2 regions of the Streptomyces sp. NPDC051987 genome follow, and region 2 is predicted to be linked to the other one. Evidence: predicted binding sites of a transcription regulator. Region 2 holds the regulator's gene; the other holds the start of a gene.

Region 1 (7,303 bases), on a different contig from region 2:
CCAAGCGCACCCTCGCGACGAAGGACATCGCCTTCGAGGTGCCGTACGGCCCCGACCGCGAGGCCCGGCTCGGGTCGGTCCTGGACGTCATCTACCTGATCTACAACGAGGGGTACGCGGCCACCGCGGGCGACGACTGGCTGCGCCCGTCCCTGTGCGAGGACGCGCTGCGGCTGGCCCGCCTCCTGTCCGGGCTGATGCCGAAGGAACCGGAGGTGCACGCCCTCACCGCCCTCCTCGAGTTCCAGTCCTCCCGAGCGGCGGCCCGCACCGGCCCCGACGGCGAACCCGTCCTGCTGCGCGACCAGAACCGCCGCCGCTGGAACCGCATGCTCATCGCCCGCGGCATCAGGGCCCTGGCCCGCGCGGACGCCACGGCGACCGGCGCCCCGGGCCCGTACGCCCTCCAGGCGGCCATCGCGGCCTGCCACGCGCACGCGTACACCTACGAGGAGACCGACTGGACGGCCATCGCCACCCTGTACGGCCTGCTGGCCGCCCGCTCCCCGTCCCCGGTCGTCGAGCTGAACCGCGCGGTGGCCGTGTCGATGGCCCAGGGCCCGGCGGCGGCCCTGGCGATCGTGGACCCGCTGACCGCCGAACCCGCCCTCCGCGACTACCACCTGCTGCCGAGCGTGCGCGGCGACCTGCTGGTGCGCCTCGGGCGCACGGCCGAGGCCCGCACGGAGTTCGCACGCGCCGCGGGGCTGGCCCGCAACGAACGGGAGCGCGAACTGCTGCTGCGACGGGCCCGGGAGTCCTAGCCCGGCTGTCCGGGTGCGGACCGATGGGGACTGGTCGCTTTCAGGGGCGGCGGATCGCTCAGGACCGCGCCGGTCGGCCCAGCAGCATGGTGGGCGCCCCCGCCACCCGGGTCAGGAACACGGTCGCCGCGTTCGGGCCCTGCGGCCTGACCTTCCTGCGCAGCTCCTCCGGCTCCACGGCCGAGCCGCGCTTCTTGACGGTCAGGATCCCGACCTCGCGCTCCCGCAGCAGGGCCTTCAGCTTTTTGACGTTGAAGTGGAGCTGGTCGGTGATCTCGTACGCCGTCGCGTAGGCGGTGGCGTGGAGGCCGTCGGCCGTGATGTACGCGATCGTCGGGTCGATCAGGCCGCCGTCCAGCTCCTCGGCCACCTCGGCGACCAGGTGGGCGCGGACGACGGCGCCGTCCGGCTCGTAGAGGTAGCGGCCGACCGGGCGGACGGCCGGGTCGGGCAGGCCGCGGCCGAGCAGGGTGCGCGGACCGGGCAGCAGGGTGGCGCGGACGGCCCCCGGGGCACCGGTGCCGAACCACAGCACGGCCTCCTTCACGTCTCCCGCGTCCGAGATCCACTCCGCCTCGGCGTCCGCCGGGACCGTTTCGTGCGGGATGCCGGGGGCGATCTTCAGCGCGGCCACCCGGGCGGTCGCCGCGGTCGCCACCGCCCAGGACAGGGGCGGCGAGTAGGCCTCCGGGTCGAAGACGCGGCCCCGGCCGCCGCGCCGGGCCGGGTCGACGAAGACGGCGTCGTACCCGGCGGTGTCCACCTCCTGGACGTCCGCCTCCCGGACCTCGATCAGGCCGGCGAGCCCGAGTGCGTCGGCGTTCGCCCGCGCGGTGGCCGCCGTCACCGGGTCCCGGTCCACGGCGAGCACGCGGATGCCGGCCCGCGCGAGCGCGATCGCGTCGCCGCCGATCCCGCAGCACAGGTCGGCCACCGAGGTCACGCCGAGCGCCCGCAGCCGCCGGGCCCGGTACGTGGCGACACTCGCCCGGGTCGCCTGCTCGACCCCGTTCGGCGTGAAGAACATGCGGCCCGCGTCCGCCTCCCCGAACTTCGCCGCCGCCCGCTGCCGCAGCCGGGCCTGGCCCAGCGCCGCCGACACCAGCTCGGCGGGGTGCTCGCGGCGCAGCCGGGTGGCGACCGCGAGCTCGTCGGCGGGCGCGGTGCCGCGCACCTCGTCGAGGAGGGCGCGGCCCTCGGTGGTGAGGAGGAGGGAGAGGTGGTCGTTCACCGGGTCATTGTCGGCCAGTCGGTGGATGGTTCGCCGCCGGCCGCGGTTTCTGCCGGGGTTCCGGGGAGGTGGCTGGAAAGATCCGGCACCATGCGAGTAGTCGTACAAAATGACAAAAACAGGGTGGTTTCGGCCCTTGCCGCTCTCGCCGCCGTGGCCGCCGTCGCCGTCGTCTCCGGCTGCGCCGGACCGGCGGGCCCGGCCGATGTCCGCCCCGCCGCGGGCCAGCAGGCCCACCGCCCCGCCGCCCCCGACGACCACGCCGCCCTGGTCGCCGCCGCCCGGCGCTGGGGGCTGGACGCGGTCCCGCTGCGGCCCCCGGCGCCGCCGGCGCACAAGCCGACGATCACCGCTCGCGACGGCTTCGAGGTGGACGGTCAGCAGGAGGACGACCTGCCCCCGGTCTTCACCACCGTCCCCACCAGGAAGAAGGTCGTCTTCCTCACCATCGACGACGGCGCCGAGAAGGACCCGGACTTCCTGCGGATGATGAGCGACCTGCGGATCCCCTACACCGCTTTCCTCAGCAACTACCTGGTCAAGGACGACTACGGCTACTTCCGCCGGATGCAGGCCGAGGGCCACACCCTCAACAACCACACCCTCACCCACCCCTACCTGCCGGGTCTGACCTACGAGGAGCAGAAGCACGAGATCTGCGGCATGCAGGACATCATGAAGCGGCAGTTCGGCAAGGCGCCGACGGTCTTCCGCCCGCCCTACGGCAACTACAACGGCGACACGCTGCGCGCGGCCAAGTCCTGCGGCATCAAGTACGCGCCGATCTGGGACGAGGAGGTGTTCGTCGACCACTGGGAGTACCGCGAGTGGGACCGCTCGCTGCACCCCGGTGACATCGTCCTCACCCACTTCCGCGGCCGTGACGACTGGGACGGCACCATGGTCGACGACATGCGCCGCTTCCTGAACAAGGTCACCCGCGACGGCTACGCGGTGGCGCGCCTGGAGGACTACCTGTGAGCCGACCGAGGGCGACGGCCGCCGTCCTGGCCGCCGCCCTCCTGATGTCGGCCTGCGCGCCGTCCGTCGCCCCCATCGAACGGCTCGGCAGGAAGGCGGCCGACCGGGTGCACCCGCACGGCGCCGCGGGCGAGCCGGCGTACCGCCGGTGGGGGCTGGCCGCGCCGCTCTCCCCGGCTCCCCGCCCGCCGCTGCACCCGCTGTCGCTGCGCGCCGACCTCCCCCCGGTCGTCGACCACGTCCCCACCTCCGACCGGGTGGTCTTCCTGACCTACGACGACGGCGCCGAGAAGGACCCCCGCTTCGTCGACATGGTCCGCGAGCTGCGCCTGCCGGTGAGCCTGTTCCTCACGGACAGCGTGGTCGGCCCCGGCTACGGCCACTTCGCCCGCCTCCAGTCGGTCGGCGCGAGCATCCAGAACCACACCCTCGACCACCCGGCGATGCGCGGCCTGCCCTACGCCGGCCAGCGCGCCGAGATCTGCGGCCAGCAGGCGAAGCTCAAGTCCCGCTTCGGCATCCGCCCCCGCCTCTTCCGCCCGCCCTACGGCACCTACGACACCACCACCCTGCGCGCCGCGGCCGACTGCGGTGTGACGGCGGTGGTCCTGTGGCGGGCGGCGACGACCCCCGACGGCATCACCTACCGCACCGGCGACCGGCAACTCCGCCCCGGCGACATCATCCTGGTAGGCCCCGACGAGGCCCTCGGCCCATCCCTCAGAGAACGCACCACCACCCTGCTCCGCCGGGTACAGGCGGCCGGCCTGGCGGTGGGCCGGCTGGAGGACTACCTGTGACAAGTTCCCGGCCGACGTCGGCGCTCAGCCGCACATCCGCCTGTCCGGCCGCACATTCAGCCCGTCCGGCGTTCGAGGACGAGGCCGGAGGCCGACCGGCGGGGGTCTGGGGGCGGCAGCCCCCGGGGACGGTCACCACAACTCCGGCCACCCGGGATTTTTCGGCGCCGCGCCGCAGGCAATTGGCACTCCGCTTGACCGAGTGCTAATCGCGGTCATAGTCTCGGCTCTGGCACTCGGCAGATGAGAGTGCCAACAACGCGACGGGCAGGTCCGGCACCCGCGACGACGGATCCACCTGGTCGCCACCTCAGACAGTTAACCCCGTGAGATCTCCGAAGGGGGAGGTCGGATCGTGACGACCGCCAGCTCCAAGGTTGCCATCAAGCCGCTTGAGGACCGCATCGTGGTCCAGCCGCTCGACGCCGAGCAGACCACGGCCTCCGGCCTGGTCATCCCGGACACCGCGAAGGAGAAGCCCCAGGAGGGCGCCGTCCTCGCCGTGGGTCCGGGCCGTTTCGAGAACGGCGAGCGCCTGCCGCTCGACGTCAAGGTCGGCGATGTCGTGCTCTACAGCAAGTACGGCGGCACCGAGGTGAAGTACAACGGCGACGAGTACCTCGTCCTCTCGGCTCGCGACGTGCTCGCGATCATCGAGAAGTAACTCACCTCAAGCACATTCTGCTTTGAGCTGCGCCCCTGGCCCCCGCGATCTCATGAAGCCGGGCGTCAGGGGCGCGGTTCGTTTCACCCACGCTTTCCGAGAGGGCTGAACCGCTCCCATGGCGAAGATCCTGAAGTTCGACGAGGACGCCCGTCGCGCCCTTGAGCGCGGCGTCAACAAGCTTGCCGACACGGTGAAGGTGACGATCGGCCCCAAGGGCCGCAACGTCGTCATCGACAAGAAGTTCGGCGCCCCCACCATCACCAACGACGGTGTCACCATCGCCCGCGAGGTCGAGATCGAGGACCCGTACGAGAACCTCGGCGCCCAGCTGGTGAAGGAGGTGGCGACCAAGACCAACGACATCGCGGGTGATGGTACGACCACCGCCACCGTGCTGGCCCAGGCGCTCGTCCGCGAGGGCCTGAAGAACGTCGCCGCCGGTGCCTCCCCGGCCGCCCTGAAGAAGGGCATCGACGCCGCGGTCGCCGCCGTCTCCGAGGACCTGCTCGCGTCGGCCCGCCCGATCGACGAGAAGTCCGACATCGCCGCCGTCGCCGCGCTGTCCGCCCAGGACCAGCAGGTCGGCGAGCTCATCGCCGAGGCGATGGACAAGGTCGGCAAGGACGGTGTCATCACCGTCGAGGAGTCCAACACCTTCGGCCTGGAGCTGGACTTCACCGAGGGCATGGCCTTCGACAAGGGCTACCTGTCGCCGTACTTCGTGACGGACCAGGAGCGCATGGAGGCCGTCCTGGAGGACCCCTACATCCTCATCAACCAGGGCAAGATCTCCTCCATCGCCGACCTGCTCCCGCTGCTGGAGAAGGTCATCCAGGCGGGTGCCTCCAAGCCGCTGCTGATCATCGCCGAGGACGTCGAGGGTGAGGCCCTCTCCACCCTGGTCGTCAACAAGATCCGCGGCACCTTCAACGCGGTCGCGGTCAAGGCCCCCGGCTTCGGCGACCGCCGCAAGGCGATGCTGGAGGACCTGGCCATCCTGACCGGCGGCACGGTCGTCTCCGAGGAGGTCGGCCTCAAGCTCGACCAGGTCGGCCTGGACGTGCTGGGCTCCGCCCGCCGCGTCACGGTCACCAAGGACGACACCACGGTCGTCGACGGTGCCGGCGACTCCTCCGCCGTCACCGGCCGCGTCGCCCAGATCAAGGCCGAGATCGAGAACACCGACTCCGACTGGGACCGCGAGAAGCTCCAGGAGCGCCTCGCCAAGCTGGCCGGCGGCGTGTGCGTGATCAAGGTCGGCGCCGCCACCGAGGTGGAGCTGAAGGAGAAGAAGCACCGTCTGGAGGACGCCATCTCCGCGACCCGCGCCGCGGTCGAGGAGGGCATCGTCTCCGGTGGTGGCTCCGCGCTCGTCCACGCCGTGAAGGTCCTGGAGGACAACCTCGGCAAGACCGGCGACGAGGCCACCGGTGTCTCCGTGGTCCGCAAGGCCGCGGTCGAGCCGCTCCGCTGGATCGCCGAGAACGCCGGCCTGGAGGGCTACGTCATCGTCTCCAAGGTCGCCGACCTGGAGAAGGGCAACGGCTACAACGCCGCCACCGGCGAGTACGGCGACCTGGTCAAGGCCGGCGTCATCGACCCGGTCAAGGTCACCCGCTCCGCCCTGGAGAACGCCGCCTCCATCGCCTCCCTGCTGCTGACGACCGAGACTCTGGTCGTCGAGAAGAAGGAAGAGGAGGAGGCCGCCGCCGCGGGCCACTCCCACGGCCACGCCCACTGAGCGAAGCACCACCGCTTGAGGAAGCCCCCGTCCCCGGTCGTCCGCCGGGAACGGGGGCTTCGCCCCTCGCGGGCTTTCACTGTGGTCTCGGTTCCCCGGCGCGTCCAGTGCTCCGGACAGACCCGTCGTCTCCGGGAGACGCGAGGGCCCCGCGGCCGCGACCGCACCACACCCCACCATCGTCGCACCGGCCCGGTCCGCACGCGCGGCGCCACCGCCGCCCTACTGCGGCCCGTACCTGCGGCCCGTCTTCGAGCTGATGCCGCCCACCAGCCCGCGCGGCGCCATCTTCGCCAGGCCCGTCAGCACCTTGTACCGGGGATCCGGGACCGACAGCGTCTTGCCACGCGCGAGGTCCGCGAGCGCGGCCGCGACCAGCTTGTCGGCGTCCAGCCACATCCAGCCGGGGATGTTGTCCGTGCCCATGCCGGCCCGCTGATGGAACTCCGTGCGCACGAACCCCGGCGCCAGCGCCATCAGCCGCACTCCGCTGCCCGCGAGATCGCGCGCCGCGCCCTGGGTGAACTGCACGACCCACGCCTTGGAGGCGCCGTACGTGCCGCGCGGTACGAAGGCCGCCACCGACGCCACGTTGACCACCCCGCCCCGGCCGCGCTCCCGCATCGCCTCGGCGGCCGCGGCCGTCAGCCGCAGCACCGCCTCGCAGTGCACCTTGAGCATGCGCAGCTCGTCGGCCATCGGCACGTCGAGGAACTGGCCCTTGTTGCCGAAGCCGGCGTTGTTGACCAGCAGGTCGACCGGGTTCCGGCGGTCGCCGAGCCGGGTGGCGACCGACTCGATGCCGGCGTCCTCGGCCAGGTCGGCGGTGATCACCTCCGCCTCGATGCCGTGCCGGTCGTGCAGCTCGGTCGCCTGCTCGCGCAGCCGTTTGGTGTCCCGCGCCACCAGGACGAGGTTGTGCCCGTCCGCCGCCAGCCGCCGCGCGAACGCGGCACCGATCCCCGCGGTCGATCCCGTAATCAGAGCCGTTGTCATGGGCCAAGGGTAGTTACCCGGACTGACGGCGTCCGCTGTGCGCACCGGCTCCGCCGAAGGGTGAAGCACCGGTGAACGGCGTGCGCGTGACGGCTGGTCAGCCGCCCTGCGCCGCCACGTACC
Region 2 (7,303 bases):
AGGGCACCCAGCTGGCCCGGCGGATTCGCCGCGGCGAGGTCCCGATGACCGACGACGACGTCCACGCCGACCGTTACCTGATCGCCGACTCGGTGCTGGCCGGGGCGGGCTTCGACTGGTACGAGGTGTCCAACTGGGCCACCTCCGAGGCGGCCCGCTGCCTGCACAACGAGCTGTACTGGCGGGGCGCCGACTGGTGGGGTGCCGGGCCGGGGGCGCACGCGCACGTGGGCGGCGTGCGCTGGTGGAACGTCAAGCACCCGGGGGCGTACGCGGCGGCCCTGGCGGCCGGGCGGTCGCCGGGGGCCGGGCGGGAGGTCCTCTCGGACGAGGACCGGCGGGTGGAGCGGATCCTGCTGGAGCTGCGGCTGCGGGAGGGGGTGCCGCTGGGGCTGCTCAAGCAGGAGGGGCTTGAGGCGTCGCGCCGGGCGCTGTCGGACGGCCTGCTGGAGCAGGCGGCGTACGGCGAGGGGCGGGCCGTGCTGACGCTGCGCGGGCGGTTGCTGGCGGACGCGGTGGTGCGGGACCTGGTGGACTGAGGGCCCCGCGGCACGGCAGGCGTCAGGGCACGGTCACGTGGTCGATGAGACGCTCGACACATCCCAGCAGCTCCGGCTCCAGGTCCTTGTAGGAGCCCACGCGCGCGAGGATGGCCTGCCACACCGCGCCCGTGTTGTCCGCGGGCCAGCCCAGGGCCCGGCACACGCCGGTCTTCCAGTCCTGGCCGTGCGGGACGCGGGGCCAGGCGCCGATGCCCAGGGCGGACGGTTTCACCGCCTCCCAGATGTCGATGTACGGGTGGCCGACGACCAGGGCGTGGTCGCTGGTGACCGACTGGGCGATGCGCCACTCCTTCGTGCCGGGCAGCAGGTGGTCGACCAGGACACCGAGGCGGGCGTCAGGGCCGGGCGCGAACTCGGCCACGATGGCGGGCAGGTCGTCGACGCCCTCCAGGTACTCCACCACCACGCCCTCGATGCGCAGGTCGTCGCCCCAGACCTTCTCGACCAGTTCCGCGTCGTGGCGGCCCTCGACGTAGATGCGGCCCGCGCGGGCGACGCGCGCGCGGGCCCCGGGGACGGCGACCGAGCCGGAGGCGGTACGGGAGGGGCGTGCCGGTCCCCCGGACGCGGGGCGTACGAGGGTGACGACCCGGCCCTCCAGCAGGAAGCCGCGCGGCTCCAGCGGGAAGACGCGGTGCTTGCCGAAGCGGTCCTCCAGGGTGACCGTGCCCGCCTCGCAGCGGATCACCGCGCCGCAGAAACCGGTACCGGGCTCCTCCACCACCAGGCCGGGCTCGGCGGCCACCTCGGGCACCGGCTTCGGCTTCTTCCACGGCGGTGTCAGGTCGGCGGAGTACTGGCGCATTCGGATGACGATAGGAGAAGCCCGGCCGGTGCGCCTACGACACGCCGAAGCGGGCCGCCAGGGCGTCGCGCTGGGCCCGCACGAACGCCGCGTCGACCACCGCTCCGTGACCGGGCACGTACAGGGCGTGCGGGCCGCCGAGGCGGAGCAGGCGGTCCAGGGCCGCGGGCCACCGGGACGGCACGGCGTCGGGGCCGGCCTGCGGGTCGCCGGACTCCTCCACCAGGTCGCCGCAGAACACCACCTCCGGGTCACCGGGGACCAGGACGGCGAGGTCGTGGGCGGTGTGGCCGGGACCGACGTTGGCGAGCAGGGCCTGCCGGCCGTCGCCCAGGTCGAGGGTCCACTCGCCGGAGACCAGGTGGCGCGGCAGGGGAAGGGCGTCGGCCGCCTCCTCGGCCTCCGGGGACGGCAGGCCGTTGCGGACCGCGTCCCGGCGCAGTTCCTCGCGGTCGTGGGCGAGGACGGCCTCCGTGCCCACCGCCGCGTACAGGTCCGCGCCCGCGAAGGCGGCCGCCCCGAAGACGTGGTCGAAGTGCGGATGGGTGAGCGCGAGATGGGTCACACGGCGGCCGGCCAGCGCCTGCGCCTCCACGCGCAACCGTGCGCCCTCCGCCAGGCTCGACCCGGCGTCCACCATCAGGGCGGTACTCGCGCCCAGCACCAGCCCCGCCGTACAGTCCCAGCCCGGCAGCCGGCACCGGCCGACCCCGTCGGCCACCCGCTCCCAGCCCAGCTCTTCCCAAGTCACCGTCATGCCGCGACGCTAGCCGTAGGACGCCGGGGGTCCCGACCGACCTTGCCCAGTCAGTACCCCACGGCCGTACACTGGGCCGGGGACGCTGGCACTCGAACTCGCAGAGTGCCAGACGAAAGACCCGAAGGACCCGAACGACCCGAAGGGCCCGTAGGCCCCGAAAGGCCGCGGGACGACTTGCTGGAGGTGTGGCGCCGGATGCTGAGTGAACGCAGGCTTCAGGTCTTGCGCGCCATCGTCCAGGACTACGTCGGCACCGAGGAGCCGGTCGGGTCGAAGGCGCTGACCGAACGCCACAATCTCGGGGTCTCCCCGGCGACCGTCCGCAACGACATGGCCGCCCTGGAGGACGAGGGGTACATCGCCCAGCCGCACACCAGCGCCGGGCGGATCCCCACGGACAAGGGCTACCGGCTGTTCGTCGACAAGCTGGCCGGCGTCAAACCGATGAGCGCGCCCGAGCGGCGGGCCATCCAGAACTTCCTCGACGGCGCCGTCGACCTCGACGACGTCGTGGCGCGGACCGTGCGGCTGCTGGCGCAGCTGACCCGGCAGGTGGCGGTCGTGCAGTACCCGTCGCTGACGCGGTCGACCGTGCGGCACGTGGAACTGCTGGCGATGGCTCCGGCCCGGCTGATGCTGGTGCTGATCACCGACACCGGACGGGTCGAGCAGCGGATGGTCGACTGCCCGGCGCCCTTCGGGGAGACGTCTCTGGCGGACCTGCGGGCCCGGCTGAACAGCAGGGTCGCGGGCCGCCGGTTCTCGGACGTGCCCCGGCTGGTGGAGGACCTGCCGGACGCCTTCGAGGTCGAGGACCGGGGCGCGGTCTCGGCGGTGCTCTCCACCCTGCTGGAGACGCTCGTCGAGGAGAACGAGGAGCGGCTGATGATCGGCGGCACCGCCAATCTCACCCGCTTCGGGCATGACTTTCCCCTCACCATCCGGCCCGTCCTGGAGGCCCTTGAGGAGCACGTCGTCCTCCTCAAGCTCATGGGCGAGGCGGGGGATTCGGGCATGACCGTACGCATCGGTCACGAGAACGCCTACGAGGGACTCAACTCCACGTCCGTGGTGTCGGTCGGCTACGGTTCGGGCGGCGAGGCAGTCGCCAAACTCGGCGTGGTCGGACCGACCCGCATGGATTACCCGGGAACGATGGGAGCGGTACGAGCGGTGGCACGGTACGTCGGACAGATCCTGGCGGAGTCGTAAGTGGCCACGGACTACTACGCCGTTCTCGGCGTGCGCCGCGACGCGTCGCAGGAAGAGATCAAGAAGGCCTTCCGGCGGCTCGCGCGCGAGCTGCACCCGGACGTCAATCCGGATCCGAAGACCCAGGAGCGGTTCAAGGAGATCAACGCCGCCTACGAGGTGCTCTCCGACCCGCAGAAGAAGCAGGTCTACGACCTCGGCGGCGATCCGCTCTCGCAGAGCGGCGGCGCGGGCGCCGGGGGTTTCGGGGCCGGCGGGTTCGGCAACTTCTCGGACATCATGGACGCGTTCTTCGGTACGGCGTCCCAGCGCGGGCCGAGGTCGCGTACGCGGCGCGGCCAGGACGCGATGATCCGGATCGAGGTCGAGCTCGACGAGGCGGCCTTCGGCACGACCAAGGACATCCAGGTCGACACGGCGATCGTCTGCAACACCTGCAACGGTGAGGGCGCGGCGCCGGGCACCTCCGCCCAGACGTGTGACATGTGCCGGGGCCGTGGTGAGGTCTCGCAGGTGACGCGGTCCTTCCTCGGGCAGGTCATGACCTCCCGGCCCTGCCCGCAGTGCCAGGGGTTCGGGACCGTCGTGCCGACGCCGTGCCCCGAGTGCGCCGGTGACGGGCGGGTCCGGTCGCGGCGGACGCTGACCGTGAAGATCCCGGCCGGTGTCGACAACGGCACGCGCATCCAGCTCGCCGGCGAGGGCGAGGTCGGGCCGGGCGGCGGTCCCGCCGGTGACCTGTACGTCGAGATCCACGAGCTGCCGCACTCCACGTTCCAGCGGCGCGGGGACGACCTGCACTGCACGGTGACGATCCCGATGACGGCGGCGTCGCTCGGCACGAAGGTGCCGCTGGAGACGCTGGACGGGCTGGAGGAGGTCGACATCCGGCCCGGCACCCAGTCCGGGCAGTCGATTCCGCTGCACGGGCGCGGGGTGACGCACCTGCGGGGCGGGGGCCGGGGCGACCTGGTCGTGCACGTCGAGGTGACGACGCCGACGAAGCTGGACCCCGAGCAGGAGCGGTTGCTGAGGGAGCTGGCGAAGCTGCGCGGGGAGGAGCGGCCGCAGGGGCAGTTCCAGCCCGGTCAGCAAGGACTGTTCAGCCGGCTGAAGGACGCGTTCAACGGGCGCTGAGCCGGGGCCGTCGGCGGCGTGCCGTGAAGGGGCTCCGCCCCTTCGACCCCGCCAGGGGGCTCCGCCCCCTGGACCCCGGGACCGTCACCCACCCACCACCCGACGCGGTTCGTCAAAAGGCGCCGTCGGCTCCCCGGGTCGGTCGGTCGAGTGGCGCCGTCGGCTCTCCGACGCGGTCGGTCGAGGGGCGCCGTAGCCCCCCGCGGCTCGGTCGGTCGGGGGGCCATGTCGGGTGTCCGGTCGGGGAGATTTCTGGCATGTGCCAATGGGGCGGTCCGATTCGGTCTTGTTCGGAGGACGTGACAACATGCCGTCATGTCCTCCGCACTGACCGATCTCTTCCCCATTCCGATCGTGCAGGCCCCCATGGCGGGCGGGATCTCCGTCCCGCAGCTCGCCGCCGCCGTGTCCGAGGCGGGCGGGCTGGGGTTCCTCGCCGCCGGGTACAAGACCGCCGACGGGATGTACCAGGAGATCAAGCAGTTGCGCGGGCTGACCGGGCGTCCCTTCGGCGTGAACCTCTTCATGCCGCAGCCGGAGTACGCCGAGTCCGGCGCCGTGGAGGTCTACGCGCATCAGCTCGCCGGTGAGGCCGCCTGGTACGAGACCGAGCTGGGCGACCCGGACAGCGGCCGGGACGACGGGTACGAGGCCAAGCTGGCCGTGCTGCTGGACAACCCGGTGGCGGCGGCCTCGTTCCACTTCGGGGTGCCGGTGCCGGAGGTGCTGGACTCCCTGCGGCGGGCCGGTACGGTCACTCTGGTCACCGCCACCACCGTCGAGGAGGCCCTCGCCGTCGAGCGGGCCGGGGCCGACGCGGTGATCGCGCAGGGCGTGGAGGCCGGCGGCCACCAGGGCACCCACCGGGACGTGCCGGAGAACGACGGGTCCGGGATCGGGCTGCTGTCGCTGGTCGCCCAGGTACGGGAGGCCGTGCGGATCCCCGTGGTCGCGGCCGGCGGGCTCATGCGCGGCAGCCAGATCGCCGCCGTCCTCGCGGCCGGGGCGAGCGCCGCGCAGCTGGGCACGGCCTTCCTGGCCACCCCGGAGTCCGGCGCCGCAGCCCTCTACAAGCAGGCGCTCACCGACCCGCTGTTCACCCGGACCGCGCTGACCCGGGCGTTCTCCGGGCGGCCCGCCCGCGGCCTGGTCAACCGGTTCATGCGCGAGCACGGCCCCTACGCGCCCGCCGCCTACCCGGAGGTCCACCACCTCACCGCGCCGCTGCGCAAGGCCGCCGCCGGCACCGGGGACGCGCAGGGCATGGCCCTGTGGGCAGGGCAGGGGCACCGGATGGCCCGCGAGCTGGCCGCCGGGCAGCTGGTGGAGGTCCTCGCCGAGGAGCTCGCCGCGGCGTCGACAGCGTTGTCCGTCAAGGGCGAGGGAGCAGGACGATGACCGCCCCGGTGTTCGTGCTCGATCCGCTGCCCGTGCCGGGCGTCCCGGGCGGCGAGATCGTCCTCGACGGACCCGAGGGACGGCACGCGGTCTCGGTGAAGCGGCTCCAGCCCGGCGAGGAGGTCATCCTCACCGACGGCCGCGGGCGCTGGGTCGAGGGCGTCGTACGGGCCGCCGAGGGCAAGGACCGGCTGGTGGTCGCGGAGCTGGGGAGCGTCCGTGCGGAGCCGGAGCCGCGGCCCCGGATCACCGTCGTGCAGGCGCTGCCCAAGGGGGACCGCGGTGAGGTCGCCGTGGAGACCATGACCGAGGTCGGCGTCGACGTGATCGTGCCGTGGCAGGCCGCCCGCTGCATCACCCAGTGGAGGGGCGAGCGGGGCCTGAAGTCCCTGGCCAAGTGGCGCGCCACCGCCCGCGAGGCCGGCAAGCAGTCCCGCCGGGTGCGGTTCCCGGAGGTGGGCGACGCGGTGAGCACGAAACAGGTCGCGGCGCTGCTCGCCGGAGCCGGGCTCGCCGCCGTGCTGCACTCCGACTTCACGCACGGCAGCGAGCCGCTCGCCGCCGCCCCGCTGCCCACCGAGGGCGAGATCGTGCTGGTCGTCGGGCCCGAAGGGGGCATCGCCCGGGACGAGGTGGCGCTGTTCGAGGAGGCGGGTGCGAAGGCGTACACGCTGGGGCCTACCGTGATGCGCACATCGACCGCCGGGACGGCGGCCGCGGCGCTGCTGCTCGGGCGCACCGGCCGGTGGTCCTGAACCGCGCAGCTCTGGGGGGCACGCCGTGGAACTCGCCCAAGTCCGGCTCCTGGTCACCGACTTCGCCGCCTGCTACCGCTTCTACGCCGAGGTGCTCGGGCTGAAGCCGCAGTCGGGGGCGAGCGAGGGGCCGTACGAGAAGTTCAGCCCGCACGCCGGGTCGGCGGGGATCGCGTTGCAGGACCGCGCGATGATGGCCGCGGTCCTGGGCGAACTGGGGGAGGCGGCGACCGGGCACCGTTCGCTGGTGGTGCTGCGCGTCGACGACCTCGACGCCTACTGCGAACAGATCGTCGCGCGGGGGGCGGTCCTGGTGCACGGACCGGCGCCGATGACGGAACGCATGCGGGTCGCCCACCTCAGGGATCCCGAGGGGAACCTGGTGGAACTGCAGGAGTGGCTGCTGCTGCGCACCTGACGGGTGACGGCCTAGAACACGTGAGTGGCCGTATGTCCCCTACCGCCACCGGCGGGACGGTGGCAGGCTGCCCTCCATGGGGGCATTGAGGCTGATTTGGGGCCGGCCGCGCGGGACCAGGGCGGCGGTCGTGGCAGGGCTCGCGGTGCTCGCCGTGGGCGGTCTGGCGGCCTGCCGGCCCGGCGACCTGAACACCGCGACGGTCGCCTACACCACCGACCAGACCGCCACCGCCGAGCTGAAACGCCAGCATGT

The links. The regulator HrcA, encoded in region 2, represses chaperone genes, less so after heat shock. The targets are predictions, from matches to a motif close to TTNGCACTCNGNNNNNCNGAGTGCNAA.
Region 1: groES (co-chaperone GroES) is a predicted target of HrcA. The motif match lies at 3,959-3,985, and genes of this name have one in related genera.

The regions. Positions count from the first base shown of each region.
Region 1 covers NZ_JBFAXI010000004.1:80,013-87,315, forward strand. Annotated here, with positions in the region: gene AB0M11_RS03390 (RNA polymerase sigma factor) at 1-764, shown strand, start outside; gene AB0M11_RS03395 (methyltransferase domain-containing protein) at 823-1,995, opposite strand; gene AB0M11_RS03400 (polysaccharide deacetylase family protein) at 2,086-2,976, shown strand; gene AB0M11_RS03405 (polysaccharide deacetylase family protein) at 3,021-3,776, shown strand; gene groES (co-chaperone GroES) at 4,132-4,440, shown strand; gene groL (chaperonin GroEL) at 4,559-6,184, shown strand; gene AB0M11_RS03420 (SDR family oxidoreductase) at 6,407-7,180, opposite strand; gene AB0M11_RS03425 (MOSC domain-containing protein) at 7,278-7,303, opposite strand, start outside.
Region 2 covers NZ_JBFAXI010000085.1:5,500-12,802, forward strand. Annotated here, with positions in the region: gene hemW (radical SAM family heme chaperone HemW) at 1-539, shown strand, start outside; gene AB0M11_RS32280 (DUF3097 domain-containing protein) at 562-1,368, opposite strand; gene AB0M11_RS32285 (MBL fold metallo-hydrolase) at 1,403-2,125, opposite strand; gene hrcA (heat-inducible transcriptional repressor HrcA) at 2,324-3,340, shown strand; gene dnaJ (molecular chaperone DnaJ) at 3,341-4,477, shown strand; gene AB0M11_RS32300 (nitronate monooxygenase) at 4,793-5,875, shown strand; gene AB0M11_RS32305 (16S rRNA (uracil(1498)-N(3))-methyltransferase) at 5,872-6,630, shown strand; gene AB0M11_RS32310 (VOC family protein) at 6,656-7,048, shown strand; gene AB0M11_RS32315 (hypothetical protein) at 7,125-7,303, shown strand, end outside.